4 regions of the Burkholderia sp. IDO3 genome follow, and region 1 is predicted to be linked to each of the others. Evidence: predicted binding sites of a transcription regulator. Region 1 holds the regulator's gene; each other region holds the start of a gene.
The links. The regulator FNR, encoded in region 1, switches genes on or off when oxygen is low (the NO sensors DNR and NnrR bind a similar motif). The targets are predictions, from matches to a motif close to TTGATNNNNATCAA.
Positions count from the first base shown of each region.

Region 2: a site for FNR is predicted at 2,908-2,921, ahead of DCN14_RS32890 (universal stress protein). Genes of this name have one in related genera too.
Region 3: a site for FNR is predicted at 3,132-3,145, ahead of DCN14_RS36180 (DUF2892 domain-containing protein). Genes of this name have one in related genera too.
Region 4: a site for FNR is predicted at 1,292-1,305, ahead of DCN14_RS07215 (universal stress protein). Genes of this name have one in related genera too.

Region 1 is NZ_CP028962.1:87,260-92,348, reverse strand. It holds gene epsC (serine O-acetyltransferase EpsC) at 1-873, opposite strand, end outside; gene DCN14_RS00425 (hypothetical protein) at 1,011-1,244, opposite strand; gene DCN14_RS00420 (DUF3005 domain-containing protein) at 1,522-1,929, shown strand; gene DCN14_RS00415 (universal stress protein) at 2,573-3,040, shown strand; gene fnr (fumarate/nitrate reduction transcriptional regulator Fnr) at 3,171-3,917, shown strand; gene DCN14_RS00405 (LysR family transcriptional regulator ArgP) at 3,964-4,857, opposite strand; gene DCN14_RS00400 (LysE/ArgO family amino acid transporter) at 4,963-5,089, shown strand, end outside.
Region 2 is NZ_CP028964.1:263,866-268,954, forward strand. It holds gene DCN14_RS32875 (universal stress protein) at 1-224, opposite strand, end outside; gene DCN14_RS32880 (universal stress protein) at 221-724, opposite strand; gene DCN14_RS32885 (acetate/propionate family kinase) at 794-1,993, opposite strand; gene DCN14_RS32890 (universal stress protein) at 2,001-2,840, opposite strand; gene DCN14_RS32895 (hypothetical protein) at 3,031-3,570, shown strand; gene DCN14_RS32900 (beta-ketoacyl-ACP reductase) at 3,560-4,306, shown strand; gene DCN14_RS32905 (alpha/beta fold hydrolase) at 4,303-5,089, shown strand, end outside.
Region 3 is NZ_CP028965.1:105,714-110,802, forward strand. It holds gene DCN14_RS36170 (hypothetical protein) at 1-538, shown strand, start outside; gene DCN14_RS36175 (c-type cytochrome) at 709-2,757, shown strand; gene DCN14_RS36180 (DUF2892 domain-containing protein) at 3,270-3,473, shown strand; gene DCN14_RS36185 (carboxymuconolactone decarboxylase family protein) at 3,566-3,913, shown strand; partial or broken gene DCN14_RS36190 (chloride channel protein) at 4,122-4,433, shown strand; gene DCN14_RS38255 (hypothetical protein) at 5,006-5,089, opposite strand, start outside.
Region 4 is NZ_CP028962.1:1,561,157-1,566,245, forward strand. It holds gene DCN14_RS07210 (PAS domain-containing sensor histidine kinase) at 1-1,102, opposite strand, end outside; gene DCN14_RS07215 (universal stress protein) at 1,422-1,895, shown strand; gene DCN14_RS07220 (cupin domain-containing protein) at 2,238-2,744, shown strand; gene DCN14_RS07225 (DedA family protein/thiosulfate sulfurtransferase GlpE) at 2,951-3,979, shown strand; gene DCN14_RS07235 (amino acid permease) at 4,410-5,089, shown strand, end outside.

The DNA of each region.
Region 1 (5,089 bases):
ACTCGTGCCAGGCGGCACGCTGTGCGTGAGCCACACGTTGCCGCCGATCACCGAGCCGCGCCCGATCGTCACGCGGCCGAGAATGGTCGCGCCCGCGTAGATCACGACGTCGTCCTCGACGATCGGATGCCGCGCGTTGCCCTTGACCAGCGTGCCTTCGCCGTCGGCCGGGAAGCTCTTCGCGCCGAGCGTGACGGCCTGGTACACGCGCACGCGCTCGCCGATGATCGCGGTTTCGCCGATCACGACGCCGGTGCCGTGGTCGATGAAGAAGCTCGGGCCGATCTGCGCGCCCGGGTGAATGTCGATGCCGGTAGCCGAGTGCGCGATTTCATTGATGAACCGGGCGAGCAGCGGCACGCCGAGCCGGTGCAACGCATGCGCGAGCCGATGGTGCATCATCGCCAGCACGCCGGGGTAGCACAGCAGGATTTCGGTGATGTGCTGCGCGGCCGGATCGCCGGCGTACGCGGCCTGGATGTCGCTGACCAGCAGTGCGCGGACCGACGGCAACTGCCGCCCGAACTCGCGCGCGATCTCGAATGCGCGCTCGTCGAGTGCCGCGAACGGCGTGTCCACATGCTCGGGCAGGAACGGCAGCGCGCGGCGAATCTGCTCGGACAACACGCGCAGCGTGCTTTCGAGCGTATGGCCGACGTAATAGTCGACGCTTTCGTCGGTAAGATCGGGCGCACCGTAATGCGTCGGAAACATCGACGCGCGCAGGCCGGTGACAATCTTGCAGATCGCGTCGCGCGACGGCAGTTCGCGAATGCCGCGCGGATGACGCGTGCGATGGAGTTCCTCGCGCGACTCGCGCAAACCGGCGACGATTTCTTCGAGGCCCCACTGACGGGCGGGTGATGTCGACATATGCCAATGCAGGCAGCCGCGCGCAGTCGCACGGCCGCTAATAAAGTGACGGGTTCCGCAAGATTACCGCGTTTTTCGTCCGGCAGCGGCCCGCGGTGGATCGGCCGGATGGCCAATGCGGCCGGTGCGCGACGGCGTCAGATCGCGATGCTGCTCGCGTCGATCCAGCGCACGGCCCAGTCGCGCGCGTGCGCGATCGCAGCGCCTTCGTCGTTGAACTGGAGTTCGATCGGAAAAAAACGATTGGCAACGAGTTCCCCGTCGCTCGATCGGGAGATCACGACATAGGGCTTGAACGACCCGTCACTGGCGCGCGCGGGCGCGCAATTCAACAGATAACCGCGGTGCGTGAAGGCAGTAGTCGCTTGCATGAATCCGCCACCTCTAGTCCCTTGCTTTGTTGTTCACTACCCGTCTTTAAGGGTGCTGCGGCCCCCGGCGCGGGCAGAGACGGCGAGATCGCTTCCCCTCTCGCCGCTTCGCAGGAAAAGAATCATACTCTGTAGAAAACGCGTGTTCTAGCTGAAATAAATCACGACAAATCAATGCGCGCCGCGCGACCGCGGCGATCGCCCGCGCGCCTTTTCCCGTCGTGCCCGGAACGGGACTTGCTTCGATCCGGAGCGCTTCGCCGCCAGGAGAGCCGCGATGGAATCGTCAGCTCAAGCGCACACCGCGCATCCGCGCAGCATCGAACTCGACAACGACGACACGCACGACAGCACCGTCGACACCGACGGCAAGAATCGCGAAGCGTCGCGTCTTGCTGGCGGCGCGATCTCGCCCGATCAAATCACGCGCAGCAACGCATCGCTCGTCAACGCAATGCCCGAAGCCGGCGACGGCTTCGCGGGCTTCGACAGCCGCCCCGGCGGCAATCACCCGGCGTTCGCGCTGCGGGCCGGCTACACGGTGATCGAGAAAGGTTTCGATGCACCGCCGCACGCAGGCGACGAACTGTTCGGCCCGGTTCACCGGATGTACGGCAGCGCGTACTGGCCCGGGCACGGACGCCGGCCCGAACGCGTCATCGAGATCGCCGCGGTGCCGAGGTAGCGCGCGGCGTTTGAATCGATCGTTCGTTTGCCGGAGCGGCGCGCGGGCCGATGGTTCGCGCGGGCCCGGCTTGTGTTCGGCGCGCACGCGGACGATCTTCCGTATCGGTGTCGATACCGGCGCCGGTTCGCGGCGACGCGCGGGTGCGCCGCGCGCTTTCGATCGATGTGAATGCATCGATGTTGATCGAAATCAGGTTATTCGCAGTTCGGTTGCGATCCAATGGAGGCACGCGCGCGATTCGGCTTCGCCAAAGCGGACGTTGTCGTGCATCGGCGGACGGTGCCGCACCCCGGACCATCGCGCGACGCCTGTGCGGCCGCTGCCGTCACGATGCGGTATCCGCACGGTGTTCGTCCGCCGTCATCTCGCCGCAGACTGCCGCAACGCGCCGCCCGGACGGCCGGCCGGCGCGACGTCGCACGCCGCCGCACCCGTCACGCAGCGCAACATGCGGCGCGCGCATGGCTCGCGATCGGCATGCGCCGCTGCAACGACACAAGCGCCGCGATCGCGCGTGCCGATCGAGACGACCGGCATGTCGATGCAAAGTCCCTGCCGTTGGTTTACTCTGCCTCGCAGCAACGCACGGTCTGCCCGGCCGTTCGGCCGACTTCCGTTCAACCCGCCACTCGGAGACACTATGTACAAGCGCATTCTGGTTGCCATCGACGGCAGCGACACGTCCCGCCACGCATTCGATGCCGCACTCGCACTCGCGAAGGAACACGGCGCGGAACTGCAGCCGTTCTACGTCGTCGAGAACGCCGCGATCTACTACAACGTGCCGGGCTACGATCCGTCCGTGCTGCGCGACCAGCTCGTCGCGCAAGGCAACGCGCTCGCGGCGGATTTCACGAAGCTGATGCAGGCGGCGGGCGTGAAGGGCGAGACGCTGATGAGCGAAGCGTCGTCGCTCAACGACGTCTCGACGCTGATCCTCGATGGCGCGAAGGCATTCGGCGCCGATCTGCTGGTGCTCGGCACGCACGGCCGGCGCGGGTTCCGCCGCCTCGTGCTCGGCAGCATCGCGGAACAGTGCGTGCGCCACGCGACGTTGCCCGTGCTGCTGATCCCGGCCGCCTCGCACACGGATGAGCAGGAGGGCTGAACATGTTCGCGCGCGCACCGTGCTCACGCAACGGCCGGCATGCGCGCGCGGTCGCGACGTTTTGTCACCCGACCGCACCAATTTGCGGTGGGACAATGATTCTGTCGATTCAACGCCGGAGTAAACGATCATGCTGACGCCCGTCGCCACACGCCCCGCCGCCCCTTCCCATGCAGGCAACTGGGCTCCCCGCCAGGCCCCTCATTGCTCGTCGTGCGCAATGCGTCATCTGTGCATGCCGCAGGGCCTCGCCCCCGAAGCGCTCAGCCGCCTCGAATCGGTCATCTGCGCGGCTCGCCCGGTCAAGCGCGGCGAAGCGTTGTTCCGCGAAGGCGATGCGTTCGACAACCTGTATGCCGTACGTTCGGGTTCGCTGAAAACCGTCGCCACGCGCCATGATGGCCGCGAACAGGTCACCGGCCTGCACCTCGCGGGCGAAGCGCTCGGCCTCGACGGCATCTGCGACGACACGCACCCGCGCACCGCGGTCGCGCTGGAAGACAGCTCGGTCTGCGTGATTCCGTACAGCGCGCTCAAGTCGCTGTGCTCGGAAGCCGGCACGATGCAACTACGCATGCACAAGCTGATGAGCGAGCAGATCGTGCGCGAAACGTCGCAGACGATGCTGCTCGGTTCGCTGAATGCGGAAGAGCGCGTCGCCGCGTTCCTGCTCGACGTGTCGCAGCGCTACCTGAAGCGCGGCTACTCGCCGTCGGAATTCAACCTGCGGATGACACGCGAAGACATCGGCAGCTACCTCGGCATGACGCTCGAAACGGTCAGCCGCACGCTGTCGAAATTCCAGAAGCGCGGCCTGATCGAAATGCAGGGCCGCCTCGTGCAGATCGTCGACTTCGACGGCCTGCATCACGTCTGACCCGGCCCGGCGCGTGCGATACGCGCCGCATGCCTTCCCCGTCCGATCAGTCGAGAAACAGCGCGGCGCGCGCCTTCAGCGCCGCGCTGAAATCGTCGAGCCAGCCGATCGACAGGCGCCAGCTCTGCCAGTAAAGCTCGATGTCGACCGTCCGCCCGCGCGACATGTCGACCAGTTCGCCCGCTGCCAGCTGGCGATCGACCATCCGGTCCGGACACATTCCCCATCCCAGCCCCGTTTCGCATGCGCGTAGATACCCGGCGACGTGCGGTATCCAGTGTTGCGGCGGATCGAGCTCCGCACGCGTCACGCGCCGGATGAAACGCGCCTGCAGCCCGTCCTTCGGATTGAACATCACGCACGGCGCGCGGCGCAGCGCATCGCGCGTGATGCCCGCGCCGAAATAACGGTCGTGAAACGCCGGCGAGCACACCGCGCGATAGCGGATGCGCCCGAGCCGCGTCGACCTGCACCCCTGGATCGGCTCGGCCTGCGCGGTCACCGCGCCCTGCACGCTGCCGTCGCGGATGCGCGCGGCCGTGTAGTCCTGATCGTCGATCACGAGGTCGAGCAACGTCTCGCGCTCCGTGCAGAACGGCCCGACCGCGTCGATGAACCACGTCGCGACGCTGTCGTCGTTCACGGCCACGCGCAGCGTCGGCCATGCGCTCGCGATCTGGCCCGGCAATGCGGGCATCCGGCCGCCCAGTTCGGCCTCGAGCAACTGCACGCGCTCCGTATGCCGGCACAGCAGCGCGCCCGAGGTCGTCGCGACGCACGGCTGCCCGCGCTTGACCAGCACGCTGCCGACACGCTCCTCCAGCAGTTTCACCCGCTGCGACACCGCCGACGGCGTGACGTTCAGCTCCCTGGCCGCCCGTTCGAACGAGCCGTGCCGGATCACCGCCGCGAGGGCGTCGAGCAACGCGTAGTCCAGCATTAGATTTCCTTAATCGACATTAGGTAAATTAGCTTCTCTTATTCCGGGGCTGACCGCAGACTAGCGCCAACCGATTCCCCCGTCTACTGCTGTCAATTCCCCATCATGAACTGGATCGCTTTTTCTCACGGCGTGGCCCTGTGCGCGTCGCTCATCGTCACCATCGGCGCGCAGAACGCGTTCGTGCTCCGGCAAGGCATCATGCGCTCGCATGTCGGCAAGATCGTGCTGC
Region 2 (5,089 bases), on a different replicon from region 1:
AACCGCTCCTCGGCTTCCTGGCGCCGCTGGTCGCACAGGCGTTCGTAGACGGCCAGCTTCAGCGGTTCGTCAGGGCGTCGCAACGGTTCGAACAGATCCTGGCAGACCACGTAGAGGCCGGTCAGATGCGCGTTCCAGCGTCCCGCGAGTTCGAGCGCGAGCTCGACGCGCGTCGCGCAGCGCGCGCTGTCGTCGAGATGGACGAGCAGGGTCTTGTAGCTCATGACGGTTCCTTTTCGGTCGATGCGGCAGGGGTTCCGGCGGATGCCGTCGACGCACAACCCGCCGGAATCATCAGGACCGGGCGCGTGGCATGGCGCAGCACGCGTTCGGCCACGCTGCCGAGGACGAGGCGACGAAAACCGCGCCGGCCGTGCGTGCCCATCACGATCAGGTCGGCGTCGATCTCGTCGGCGAGCGCGACGATCCGTTGCGCAATGTCTTCGCCCGCCGGCGCGACATTGGAGATCTGCGGCGTGCCGGTCACGCCGTGTGCCTTCATGCGTTTCGCGGCGTCCTCCGTGACGCGCAGCCCCTCCTCCCGGAATGCATCGATCAGGATCGACGGATCGTAGCCGTACGTGTCGTAGGCCGGCACCAGGAAATCGACGACATAGACGGGGGTCAGCCGCGCACCCGTCTCCGACGCGAGGTTCAGCGCGGCGTCGAGTGCGCGGGACGACGTATCGCTGCCGTCGAGCGCAACCAGAATGTTCGAGTACATGGCGTTTCCCTTGAACGGATGGCGATGGAATCATCTTCGGCGCATGCGCGCCGCCCGCGCTGATCTGGATCAAGCGTCCCGATTGCCGCGAAGCACGCGTACCGCGGCGCGCGCCGCGACCCATGCTTCGTTGGTCGGTTCGACGACCACCGTGACCGCGCTCGACGCAGACGACACGACGTGCGCGTGGGCGGCATTCGCGCCCGGGTCGAGCGCGATGCCGAGCCAGCCGAGCGACGCGCAGATCCGCTCGCGCAATGGCGCCGAGTGTTCGCCGATGCCGGCCGTGAAGACCAGCATGTCGAGGCCGCCGAGCAGCGCGGCAAGCGCACCCGCTTCGCGCACGATGCGATGGACGTACAGTGCGAGCGCATCGCGGGCCTGCGCGTCGCCGGCCGCTTCGCACGCGAGCAGGACACGCGGATCGCCCGACGCACCGGAGACGCCCTTGAGCCCCGACTCGTGATAGAGCAGGTGCCCGAGTGCGTCGCCCGACAATTGCCCGGCCTCGAGCAGGTGCAGGACGACGCCGGGATCGAGCGTCCCGCAGCGCGTGCTCATCATCAATCCGTCGAGTGCCGAGAAGCCCATCGTCGTCGCGACGCTGCGGCGCTCGCGCAGCGCGCACAGGCTCGCGCCGCTGCCGAGGTGCGCGGCGATCACGCGGCCGTGCGCGCGTGCGCCGAACGACTCGTCGAGCGCGACGGCGAGGTATTCGTACGACAGGCCATGGAACCCGTAGCGACGCACGCCCCGGTCGAACCAGGCATGCGGCAACGGCAGCAGTTGCTCGACACGCGGCAGCGTGCGATGAAACGCCGTGTCGAACACGGCGATTTGCGGGACGTCGGGGAACGCGTCGCGCAGCGCGTCGATCGCGTCCAGGCTGTGCGGCTGATGCAGCGGCGCCAGCGGCGTCAACGTGCGCAGCGCATTCAGCACGGCATCGTCGACGGCCACCGGTTCCACGTACCGCGCGCCGCCGTGCACGACGCGATGCGCGATCGCGCCCAGCGCGATGTGCGGCAACTGCTCGCGAATCCACGTCGCGATCCGTGCGAGCACGGCACGGTACGGATCGCCGGCAACCCTCGGCAACACACCGTCCGGTTCCGCATCGAAGCGGATCGTCACGCCGTTGCCGGTCTCGACCGCTTCGCCTTCGTGCAGCGGCCGCCGCTCGGGATCGCCGTGCGGCGGGTACGCGAAGACCGCGAACTTGACGCTCGACGAACCGGCGTTGACGACGAGGAGCGCGAGCGTACGCATCGCCGGTTCAGTGCGACATCAGCACCGGCATCGTCATCGACGCCAGCACCGTGCGCGTGGCGCCGCCCATCACCAGCTCGCGCCAGCGCGGATGGCCGTAGGCGCCCATCACGAGCAGGTCGGAACCCGTTTCATAGGCGCGTGACAGCAACGTGTCGCCGACCGCCGCACCGGCGCCGGTGTCGATATCGAGCACGGTCACGTCGTGTGCATGGCGCGCCAGCATCAACGCGGCATCGGCGGCCGGAATGCGCAGGGTCGCCGCTTGCGAATCGCCGTCGACCACGGCGGCGACCGTCGTGCGCTTCGCATGTTCGAGAAAGGGAATCGCATCGTGCGCGGCGCGCGTGGCCTCCCGGCTGCCGTCCCACGCGACGAACACCCGTTCGCCGACCGACGGGAATTCCCCCGTATACGGCAGGAACAGCACCGGGCGGCCGGCGGACAACACGAGGCTCTCCGGAAACTGGTCGTCGATATAGGTCTCGGGATCGTTCGGGTCGCTTTGCCCGGCGATCACCAGGTCGGCAAGACGTGCGGCGCGCAGCACGGCCGCATTGGCGCGCTCGTCCGCGTGAACCCACGTGGCGGGCACTTTCGCGCGAGTGGTTTCCGCATGGAACAGGCGTTCCAGCGCGGCCATCCGTTCGTCGCGCTGTTCGCGGTGCGCGCGGAAATAATCGGCGGACCCGGCCATCACGTAGAACGAATTCGGTTCCGGCGTGTAGACCGCGAAGAGGCCCGTCAGATGGGCACCGAAGCGCCGGGCGAGACGCAACGCGAACTCGAGCCGCGAATGCGCGCGGGCGCTCGTATCGAGGTGCACGACCATGCTTTTGTAGCTCATCGGAATCGCTCCATCGACGGGTGATCCGCCAGTGCAATCCAGTCTACGAAGCAGGCTTTCCGCGCGCTTGACCCAGATCAACGGCCCGCGTGCGCCGTGGCCGCACAGTGAAACGGTCGCGATGCCGATGCGGGGCGTGCGGCACGACGCGGGATGTCAACCCATTGACCGGATCGAAAGAGGGAAGCCGATGAGCACGTACGCTTTGACGACACCGAACGACGTTTGCCGCGCGGGCTGCGATCTCGCGTTGCGCATGGTCGCGCTGAACCGCGACTGGCAGCATGAATGGCATGCACTGGCCGGGCGACGCATCGAGCAGGACCGCGACACGGTGCGCCGGCTGCAGCAGTCGCTTGCGCAAACGCAAGCGTGGACGGCCTTCGGCGAGGCAACGCAGCAGGTGATGCGCGACCATGCGATCGCGAGCCTCGCGATCTGGCAGGATGCCACCGAGATGTGCATGCGGGCGCAATACGAGAGCGCCGGCACGTGGCGTAGCTGGTTGCGCGAATACGGCGCGGGTGCGCTATCGCGTTATCAGACCGACTGGCTGCCCGATCTGGGACGACTGGCCGTGGTCAACGAGGCCAGCATGCCGTGGGCCGAGTGGATGGCGGCACTGGAGCGCGGGATCGAGGACGCGGCCGGCGCGCATGACGCATCGCCGGTTTCCGCCCGGCCCTTGAACGGCATCGCCGGCGTACGGGAGAGCGATCATGTGCGCTGAGCGTGTCGCGTTCGTCACCGGCGGAATGGGCGGGCTCGGCGCCGCGATCAGCCGCCGCCTGCACGATGCCGGCATGACGGTGGCGGTGTCGCATACGGAACGCAACGACCACGTCGCGACGTGGCTCACGCGCGAACGCGAGGCGGGGCGGACCTTCCATGCGTTCGAGGTCGACGTTGCCGACTTCGATTCGTGCGAGCATTGCGCGGCGCGCGTGCTGGCCGAGTTCGGGCGCGTCGACGTGCTCGTCAACAATGCCGGCATCACGCACGACGCCACCTTCGTGAAGATGACCAAGAGCATGTGGGATGCGGTATTGCGCACCAATCTCGACGGCATGTTCAACATGACGAAGCCGTTCGTGCCGGGAATGGTCGAAGCCGGCTTCGGGCGGATCGTGAACATCGGCTCGGTGAACGGTTCGCGCGGCGCATACGGGCAGGCGAACTATGCGGCGGCGAAGGCCGGCATCCATGGCTTCACGAAGGTGCTGGCGCTCGAACTCGCGCGCCACGGCGTGACGGTCAACACGGTCGCGCCCGGCTACCTGGCCACCGCGATGCTCGAGTCGGTGCCGAAGACGGTGCTCGATACGAAGATCCTGCCGCAGATTCCGGTCGGCCGGCTGGGCGATCCCGACGAAATCGCCGCGCTCGTCGCGTTCCTGTGCTCCGACGCGGGGGCTTTCGCGACCGGTGCGGAATTCGACGTCAACGGCGGGATGCACATGAGATGAACGCACCTGCCATGCGCGCGCCGGTCGGGCGCGAATCGATACGGCCGCCGGATACCGGAGAACCGGCGTCGGGCGCGATCGAATGTGCGCAAGCCGATACGACACCCGCCGAGCAATGGAACCGCGCGGCGCACGCGAACGTAGCCGCGATGACCTTCGGGCTGTCACCCGTATCGCTTGCACTGGCCATGCTCGACTGGGGCGCGCATCTGGCGGTGTCGCCGGGAAAATGCTTCGAGCTCGCGACGCAGGCGTGGCTGGCTGCTTTTGTACCGGCGGCAAACCAGGGCGACGGCGAGGCCGGCGCCGCGGACACGAGCGGCCTGGCCGTGCACGCGGGACAGGCCGATCCGCGCTTCGCCGCGCCCGTTTGGGCCGGATGGCCGTATCGAGCGTATCGCGACGGCTTCCTGTCGATCCAGCGCTGGTGGCGCGACGCGACGCGCGGCGTGCCGGGTGTCGAACGGCACCACGAGGAACTGGTCGGATTCGCCGCGCGACAGTGGCTCGACGCATGCTCGCCAGGCAATTTCCTGGCGACCAACCCGGTCGTGCTCGACGCGACGATGCGCAGCGGCGGCGCGAATCTCGCGGCGGGCTTGCGGCACTGGCAGGACGATGCGACCGCGTGGCTCGAGCGCGCGAACGGCACGCGGGCCCGCGATGCGCGCACCTATCTGCCGGGGCGCGACGTGGCGATCACGCCGGGCCGCGTCGTATGGCGCAACGCGCTGTGCGAGCTGCTGCAATACGACCCGACGACGGCCGACGTGGCACGCGAGC
Region 3 (5,089 bases), on a different replicon from region 1:
CGCGTATCGTGGCGGCCCTCGTCAAGTATGGGACAACACGGAATTGGCCGGTCCCTGGCTGAATCTCATGCGCAATGCGCTGAATGCGCAGATCTGGTCCTTCAAACATCCGGATTTTCTGGTCGTGTCGGCCACGCACGGCACGGCGCATCTTGCATTGTTCGATCAGGCTATGTGGGACAAATATGAACTTGCGAGACTGACCGGTGGCAAGTTCGCATCCAACGCCTTCATCAACGAACGTGCTGGAGCGACTGCAGATGCGACCGATCAAGAGATTCTCCGCGGGGTCTTGTCGCCACATGACACTAGCATCCCCGTGCTGCAGCGACGGGGTGCCGTTTTTCTGGGCTGTCATAACTCCATCTGGGAGACCGCCCAGAAACTGATCGATGCCGGAACGAACCCAGACAAACTGTCGCTCGAGGCACTCGCCGCTGAACTGACCAATCACGTACTTCCAGGCGTGATTGTTACACCCGGAGCGGTCGCGACGCTCGTGGAGCTTCAGCAATCCGGATTCCATTACGCAAAATAGCCGCAGTCTATGCCGACTTTCAAGTAATTTGAACCGGGTGAGTACGCGGCGCAGTAGAGGGCGGCCGTCGGAGAGATAACCGATCCCATCCGCTGATCTTTAGAGGCTCGACAGAACCTCGCGCAAGGCTTGCGTCGGTCCCACAATGTGCCGACAGATACCGATACGACATGAATTATCGAACGCTCACACGTTGGATTGTCGCCGCGTTGGCGACATGCGGCCATTACGCAGGGGCTGCTCAATCAGACTCTCCCAAGGTATCGAATGCCGATCTTGTCGCGCATGGGGCTTATGTCGCCCGCCTCGGCGATTGCGTCGCTTGTCATACCGCATCTGATGGCAAACCGATGGCCGGTGGTCTGCCGCTCAATACGCCGTTCGGCGCCGTGTATTCAACCAATATCACGCCCGACGACGCGACGGGCATCGGTCGTTATACTTTCGCCCAATTCGAGCGGGTCATGCGAAAAGGTATCGCCGCGGACGGTCACAATCTCTATCCCGCGATGCCTTATCCGTCGTACGTAAAGATGACCGACCAAGACATGCGCGCGCTGTTTGCATATCTGAAACACGGTGTCGCGCCGGTGAGTCGTGCGAACAAGGCTCCCGACATTCCGTGGCCGTTCAATATGCGCTGGACGCTCGCTGTCTGGAACGGGCTCTTCCTCGACGACAAGCCTTACATCCCCGATCTGAAGCACGATGCCATCTGGAACCGCGGCGCGTACCTCGTGCAGGGCCTGGGCCATTGCGGTGCATGCCATACACCGCGCGGTATCGGGTTTCAGGAAAAAGCCCTGTCCGATGCGGGCAGTGATGGCAGCGCCTATCTTTCCGGGGCGACGGTCGATTCTTGGCGCGCCGTCAATCTGCGCAGATCGTGGACCGCCGCTGACCTCGTTGCGTTGCTCAAGACCGGGCAAAACCGCTATACCTATGCAGCAGGTGGCATGAGCGACGTGGTTCGTCATAGCACGCAATACACGAGCGATTTGGATCTCAGTGCGATCGCGATATATCTGACATCACTGCCTGCGAATTCGCCTGGCGAGGAGGCGAAGCGGGCATCCGGTGCGCAACACACTACCAAGGAACCCACGGGCCTGTTGACGACCCGCGGCGGTCTCGCCTATCTCCAGTTTTGTGCCGCTTGCCATCAGGTCGACGGTCGTGGCTTTTCCGCCGTGTTTCCGCCGCTGTCGGAGAACCCGGCCGTGCTGTCTGCCGATCCAGTTTCGTCGATTCACGTGGTGCTGACCGGTTGGCAGACCCCGAAGACCGCCGCCCATCCGAAGGTCTATACGATGCCGGCCTTCAACCTGTTGTCCGACCGAGAACTGGCCGATATCCTGACCTTCGTCCGCACTTCGTGGGGCAATCGCCAGGCTCCAGTAAGCGCGTCCGATGTGGGCAAACTGCGTCGGGAACTGGGAGTAAAGACGCCCACGCCATCGGCGTTCGAGACGCCGCGCTTCGCTGCGATGCTCGATCAGCCGAATGCGGCGCAACTCGTGCGCGGCATGCAGTTGCATCTGGAAACGAAAGCGCTTTTGCCGGGCAACGTCGGCAATTCGCTCAACTGCGCCAGCTGCCATCTCGAAGGAGGGACCGTTGCGCACGCATCGCCTTTTGTGGGCGTTTCCCCGCAATTCCCGAGTTATTCGTCGCGCGCGGGGAAGGTGATTTCGTTGGCGGAGCGCATCAATAGCTGCTTCCAACGTTCGATGAACGGCAAGCCGATACCTGTCGATTCCGCGGATATGAAGGCGATGATCGCGTACTTCGACTGGATGAAGGACGGAGCCCGGCCAAACGAAAAGGTACCGGGGCGCGGTGTGGGGAAGATCGACACGCACCTGACACCTGACGTGGCCCACGGCAAAGCGGTGTATGCGGCGCAATGCGCGTCGTGCCACGGTGCGAACGGCGAGGGGGCGATAGGGTCGGAGAGGCAGTACATTTATCCGCCGTTGTGGGGCGAGCAGTCGTTCAACGTCGGGGCGGGCATGGCGCGACTTTATACTGCTGCCGCCTTCGTCAAGCACAACATGCCGATCGGATCGCACAGCGGCTTTCCACTAGCACAGGGCGGCTTGAGCGATCAGGATGCCCTCGACGTCGCAGCGTATTTCACACAGCAGCCGCGCCCAGACTTCCCTGGGAAGATTCGAGACTGGCCCGTGGGCGGCAAGCCGGCTGATGCCCGCTATTGAATCGCGTAACCGATTTGGGCGATCAACCGGCAACATTGCGACACATATCGCCACTTGCGCATTCCATGCAGTCATTGAGCTTCGCGCTTGGTGTCGTGGATGCGGGCCGGCTATGGGGGAGGGAATACGTCGGCGCGACGGTCGGTGTATCGAGACGCTCGCGCATAGAGATGGCTGGCTCTATCGAACTGTTGATAAACGTCCGGGGAGGGCTGCGTCGAAGTTTACAGACTTCTTAAACACCCCACGCGCCGCTTACGCGACTTGTACGACCGGCAACGCACCCGTGAATCGGGGGGTAGGCGCCGTCATAACAATTTTCCGGCAGCCTGCTATGGAAGCGCGAAGGGTGCGATTCGTCGTTTCACTCGAAGTTGAGTTACATCATGGCGAAACGCTGGTCAAAACCCAGAATGTGCAAAGAATGGGGTGAATCAAGAGCCAGCCGTAAGGGGCCGCAAACTCATTCAGTTAAGAGAACATGCCACCTCATGATCACCGAGGAGTCTGTTGTGAAAGCAAATGTTGGAAATATCGACCGCGCCCTGCGAATATTCATTGGGCTGATATTGATCGGATTGACCGTAACAGGGCACGTTGGCTTGTGGGGCTGGCTTGGCATCGTGCCACTCCTGACAGGCATCGTGCGCATCTGCCCTCTGTACAGCGTTCTGGGCGTGAAGACGTGCTCGGCGTCGAAGACCGACGCTAAATAATTCGAACTTGGCCGGTCGCAAGTCGCCCGGCTGCTCGCGCGCATCAGCGTCACGTGACGTTTGCTTCGCGATTGATCAAGGAGAGCAACTTTATGAGCGGGATACCCGATTTCAAAGCGGTCGTCAACGACGTATCGGGCCTCATGCGTCACCTGCGCGGGTCCCAGCCTGAGTTAATGACCGCATTCGGTCAATTGGCTGCAGCCGGCACCAAGGATGGCGCACTGAGCAAGAAAATGCGAGAGTTTGTTGCGCTCGGCATCGCAGTCGCGGACCGATGCGATGACTGCATTGGCTTTCACGTCCAAGCTCTCGTCAAGCTGGGCGCCACACGCGCCGAACTAGAGGACGTGCTAGGAACCGCCGTTTATATGGGAGGTGGTCCCTCGATGATGTACGCCATGCACGCGCTCGCTGCATTTGAACAGTTATCGTCCTGATCCGGGCTTGAATGGCTTGGTCCGTCCGCAGTTCAGGTCGAGCTGTCGCCGGGCGGTAAGCCGCCACGCCTGATTGCCCGAAACGAACCTCGGAACGGCTCATCCGAGTTGTCGCTCGATTATCACGACGTCTGCTATGCTGTGATGACTTGTATCCTTGGCACGGGCTGAATCCTCATTACATGATCGACATCGGCGACTGCCCCAACTTCCCGGAGCACAGGGTGGCCTGTTCGCACCGTCTCTGGCGATCGGTGCGAGCATCGGCAATACGCTGCACATCGTGTTTTCGGGAATGCAGTTGCAGATGCTGATCGCGCTCGGGCTGGTCGGCTATCTCGCCGCGGTTACGCAGAGCCCGATCACGGCGTTCGTGATCGTCATCGAGATGATCAACGGCCATGCGCCCGTCATTTCGCTGATGGCCACGGCCCTGATTGCCAGCCGCGTGTCGCGATTCTTCGCTCCGCCGCTGTATGAAGCGCTTTCCACGCGTTTTTTCCCCGGAGATCACCGGTGACCTCGAGGGCATCGGTTCGCGGTACAGGACATGATTAACCTCGTCCGGTACTACTCATGGAGGGGCCGCTCATCTTTCTCTCCGCGTTGATGCTTCTGTTTGCGTATGCGGCACGATGCAGCGCTGACGATACGATTTCAGAGGATTATCGTTATCTGGCGCGTATTAATGTTCGTCCGGTCGTCATCGATTGCGTCGCGGAAATCGACCGATGGATTCGAACCTCGTCGAAATACGACATGTATCTTGCACCTGACGGTCGTCAGCTGAGGGCAAAGTTCGCGCGTTTCGCGCGATAGACGGGAGTGCCGACAATGGACTGTCTGTGCATTCAACGGGAACTATTCGCGCTTCCGCACGCCTTCGACAGCGTGCTGCCTGGCTTCCCGTGAAGGCAAAGTGCGACATCTGGCGCACGCATGTGGCGGGTATTGCAATGAAGCCGATGGAATGAGAGGCCGGCCGCCTCGCGCATGGCGAGCCGCGACTGACGCGAGCGGTGAGCTTAAATTGTGCGCAGGTGCTGTCAAACGATCGAGCCGGATCCCGAGCCTCGTGCGTCGCGCGGCCTGTCATGATCGCGGAACGGCCGGCGTGCCGGCTGTGCCACGGATCACATCGGGACGCAGGCATCCGCGCACCATCGACCCGTACAG
Region 4 (5,089 bases), 1.5 Mb from region 1:
TGAAGATCACGACCGTCTGCTTCTCGTCGATCGTGATGATCGCTTCCATCGACGAACGGATGATGCCCATCATCCGCGCTTCGTTGAGGATGCCGCGGCTGCTGGCGCCGACGTCGGCGCGGCCGCGCAGCAGCGCATGGACGAGCGCCGCGAACACGAACGACGCGATCAGTCCCGCCGCGAGCACCGTGCCGGCCGCGCGCTGCGCGCCGGTCGCGCTCGGACGGCCGTCGGCGGAATAGGCGAGCGTCAGCACGGTGCCGCCGAAATTCAGTTGTTCGGACCGCCGCATCAGGTCGGGCGACATCGACGCCTCGTCGGTCGTCGTCTCGGCGCTCGCGAACGGGTGCGGGTCGTCGCCGGCGCTCATCCGCAGATCGAGCCCGCGTTCCGCGTCGAGCGCGCGCTCGACCAGATGATTCGGACTCACTTCCGCGAACAGCACGCCGTCGGTGCCGGGCTCGTGCGGGCCGGATGGCGCGACGGCCGTGCGCGGCGAGGCCGTCGCGGGCAGGAACAGCGTGAGGGTGCGCGTGTCGCGGGACGTATCGTCGTCGGCCGGGTGGATGCCGAGCGCGACGTCGCCGGTGCGCAGCGTACGCGCGAGCGGCGCGGCGTCCGACGCGCCGAAGCGGACGACGACCGAGCTCGACGTCGGGGCGCTGAGCGTGGCGACGGCCAGCGAGCCGGCCGGCATCGGCGCCTTGCCGGCGAGGGCGCTGCGCGCGGCCGGCGACAACGCCGCATAGCCGATCTGCCGCACCGGCGAATACCCGCTGTCGAGATCGAGCGTGTCGGCGTACCGGCGCCATTGGTCGGGCGTCATCTGCGGCGCGAGACCGTACGCGCCGCGCGCGCTTTCGAGCACGGCGACGCCGGACTGCAGTTCGTGGCGCAGCATCGCGGTCACGTGCGCCGTGCGGCGTTCGAAACGCGTATGGACGGCGCCTTGCCACTGCTCGCGAACGAGCAGCGCAACGCCGAGCGACAGCGCGGCGCCGGCGAACAGCGTGACGACGCCGGCCGCGAGCGGCTGGCGTAACATGGTCTTGAGGCGCGTGGGCCCTCGGGCATCACGCGGCGGGGTTCCACTGGCGGTCATTCGATGGCCATTCTGGTGTCGGGGCCGCCTGTGGCACGCAGGCGGCGCGGCAAAACCGGGAAAAACTCGCACCGGCCACGTGCGGCGTCTATTTTCGAGATGAAATTGTGCGCGGTTTACACGCTTTTTGTAATAGGGGTCAGCTAAAAAGACGATGACCGGGCGTTGCAGCGCGCGTACCGGACGCGCTTGACGCGTATCAACCGGCGCGTCGGCACGTGGGGCAGACTGTTCGGCAGGCGAGCCGGCATCGGGCCGGCTCGCGGTGACGGGCCGCCGTGGCGCGAAGCGCAACGCAGGCCCGGTCGGAGGGCGGACCATGTACAAGCGGATTTTCGTCGGGCTCGACGGTAGCCCGAGCGCGCGTCTCGCGCTGAACGAGGCGATCCGGATCGCGGCGGCATCCGGCGGCGAAGTCACGTGCGCGTACGTCGTCGAGCACCGGCCGCAGCTCGTCGACGTCGACGCGGGCTTTGCGGCCGAACGCGACGGCGATGCGGCGGCATCCGATGCGGCGACGCCGGTGCTCGACGAGGCGAGAGCGGCGCTCGCGCAGCAGCATGTACCCGGCACCGTGCGCGCACTCGATGCATACGGCGAGGACGTTGCCGCGGTATTGATGCGCACGGCCGCCGAGGCCGGCGCCGATCTGATCGTGATGGGGACGAGCGGTCGCCACGGCCTGCGCAGGCTGCTGCTCGGCAGCGTCGCGGAATCGCTGCTGCGCGCGGCCGATCGGCCCGTGCTGCTGGTGCGGCACGGCGAGGCGGCGGCAGCGGCAGCGACCGCATGACGGTCGACGGGCGGGACTGACGCAAGCGCGGTGACGGGCAGGGCTGTCGTGAGCAGGTCGCGGCTGCCCGCGCGAGCGCGTGTCGCGCACGCTGGTCGTCGCAGCGCGGATGCGCAGGCCGGCCTATCCGTCGCGTGGCACGGCCGGTTGCGTCACGCCCCGTCCTTCTGGCAGCATCGACCCGGGTTCGCTTCCATCGTCGTGCGCTGCATTGCGCGCGCGATCCGGTTGCCGCGTGCATGGCCGCGGCGACCGGCGCAGCGGTATGCGGCTCACGGCCCCGCATCGTCGATCGGCCCGTGAATCGCATACCGGTTCCATCCTTCGTCCACGTCATTCGCCATGCCGATTTCCGCCGCCGACCTGATTCACCAGTTCAACCTGCAGCCGCATCCGGAAGGCGGCTATTTCAGGGAAACCTACCGCGCGACCGATTCGGTCGTACGCCCGGCCGACGGTGCGCCGCGCGCGGCGTCCACCGCGATCTACTACCTGTTGTGTGACGGCGCGTATTCGTCGTGGCACCGGATCCGTTCCGACGAGGTCTGGCATTTCTACGCGGGCGATCCGCTCGAAGTGTGGGTGCTCGACGAACGGGACGGGCTGACGATCCACCGGCTCGGCAATCCGCTCACGCATCCGGGCACCGTGTTCCAGGCCGTCGTGCCGGCCGGGCGCTGGTTCGGCGCGCGCTGCGCGTCGTCCGGGCACGTCGCGCTCGTCGGCTGCACGGTGGCGCCGGGCTTCGAATTTGCGGAATTCGAGCTCGCGGACGCGGCGGCGCTGAGCACCGCCTTTCCCGAGTACGCCGAATACGTCGCGCGGCTCGCGCCGCGTTCCGACGCGTAAGTGCGCCGGCGACGATCGTACCGACCGCCGACCGCCGACCGCTCCGGCGGCCGCGGTCGAACGCGGCCGTTCCGCGCGGTATTGGTCAAACCCGTTTAGAATGCCCGTGATGCAGGGTTGGCTGCGGGCGTGCCGCGGCGACCGCTGCCAGCCGTATCGGCGGCCGCCCCCGCCGCACGGTTCGCCAGTCTTCCAGGAGCGCCGCCGTGTGGCACTTTCCCATCGCGATTCCCTCGTCGCTCGGCCCATGGGCCGTGTTCGCGAGCGTGCTGATCACGCAGCTCGGCGTGCCGGTGCCGGCCGTGCCGATGCTGATTCTCGGCGGCACGATGGCGGCGATGGGGCAGGCGTCCTGGGCGAGCATGTTCGCGGCGGCGATCGGCGCGACGATGCTCGCCGATTCGCTGTGGTTCTTCATGGGCCGCACGCGCGGCCGTCGTCTGCTGAACGGGCTCGTGCGCTTCTCGCTGTCGCTGGACACGACGCTGCGCTTCGCGCGTAACGTATTCGAAAGATACGGTGCGCCGCTGCTCCTCCTGTCCAAATTCCTGCCGGGCCTCGGGCTCGTGTCGGCGCCGTTGCTCGGCACGACCGCGATCGGCGTCGGCGTATTCCTGTTCTGGGATCTGGCCGGTGCGTCGTTGTGGGCCGCGGTGTGGCTCGTCGGCGGCGCGGCCGTGCACGACCAGATCGTGCAGTTCGTGCTGTGGGTGCGCGCGAGCGGCGGCACGATCCTCGACGCCTTCCTCGCGATCTTCATCACGTTCCTGCTGTACCGCTGGGTGCGCCGCCTGCAATTCCGCCGTTATCTGGCGCAGGTGCGGATCTCGCCGCCGCAGCTGGTCGAAATGATGACGTCGAACGAACCGCCGCTGATCTTCGATGCGCGTCCGCGTGCGGTGCGCGAGCGCGAGCCGTTCAGGATCTCCGGCGCGGTGCCGGTCGATCTCGATTCGCCGGACCTGCTCGATCCCGAGATGCTGAAGCGGCCGATCGTCGTGTACTGCGTGTGCCCGAACGAGGCAACGGCCAAGCGTCTGATCGCGAAGATGCAGCGCAAGAAGATGATCCACAACATCAGGGCGCTGAAGGGCGGGCTCGATGCATGGGAGAAGCACGGCTATCCGGTCGAGCCGCTGCCGGCCGATCTCGATGCGTCGCGGTATTTCGTGCGGCCGGACCACGGCGCCGCGCTCGAAGGCGAATATACGGTGCGCGCGACGTTGTCCAAATAAAACGCGCGCCGGTTCACATTTCATCCCCCGATTTCACGCGCTCCGATCACTACGAAAATCGGCTGGCACGAAGTGTCTGATTATCCATATAATCCCGCCTGCATATTGCATGCGCTTGATTGCGCACAATCGACGCGAGTCCGTTCGCGCCGAAAGCGATTGATCCCGTTGCCGCCCGCTACGCGCACAGCCGCGTCGCGCGGGCCGCACGGGCGTATTCCGTGAAAGGCCCGATCCGTTTTCCGGATTGTTCCGGAAAATACCGATAATCTTCGGCGATTCCAATCGGAGTGACGCAGTATCCGCATCGTTTCCATCTGGAAAACGGCCGCGGGGATTTTTCGTTTTCGGTTTGCCGGTATCGGCATGAACGGTCGCGCATTGACATCGACAATGACGGCGGCCGGTTCGCGGCTGCCAGGAGACGGACTTGACACAACCGGAAGACCAGCTGCACCGCGCTCTGGAAGAGCGGCACATCAACCTGATGGCGCTTGGCGCCACCATCGGCGTCGGCCTGTTCCTCGGCTCGGCCACCGCGATCCGCACGGCCGGCCCGGCCATCCTGCTGACCTACCTGCTGGGCGGCATCGTGATTTTCCTGATCATGCGCGCGCTCGGCGAAATGGCGATCACCAATCCGGTCGCCGGCGCATTCAGCCGCTATGCACGCGACTACCTCGGCCCGCTCGCGGGCTACCTGACGGGCTGGACCTACTGGTTCGTGTGGATCGTCACCTGCATGGCGGAAATCACCGCGGTCGGCGTCTACATGCACATGTGGGTCCCCGGCGTGCCGAACTGGATCTGGGCGCTCGCGGCGCTCACCGCGATGGGCGCGGTGAACTTCATCGCGGTCAAGCTGTACGGCGAATTCGAGTTCTGGTTCGCGCTGATCAAGATCGTCACGATCGTGCTGATGATCATCGGCGGCGGCCTGATGATCGCGTTCGGCTTCGGTAACGGCGGCGTCGCGACCGGCATCTCGAACCTGTGGGCGCACGGCGGCTTCATGCCGCACGGCATCGACGGCGTGATCGGCGCGCTGCCGATCGTGATGTTCGCGTATCTCGGCGTCGAAATGCTCGGCCTCACGGCCGGCGAGGCACG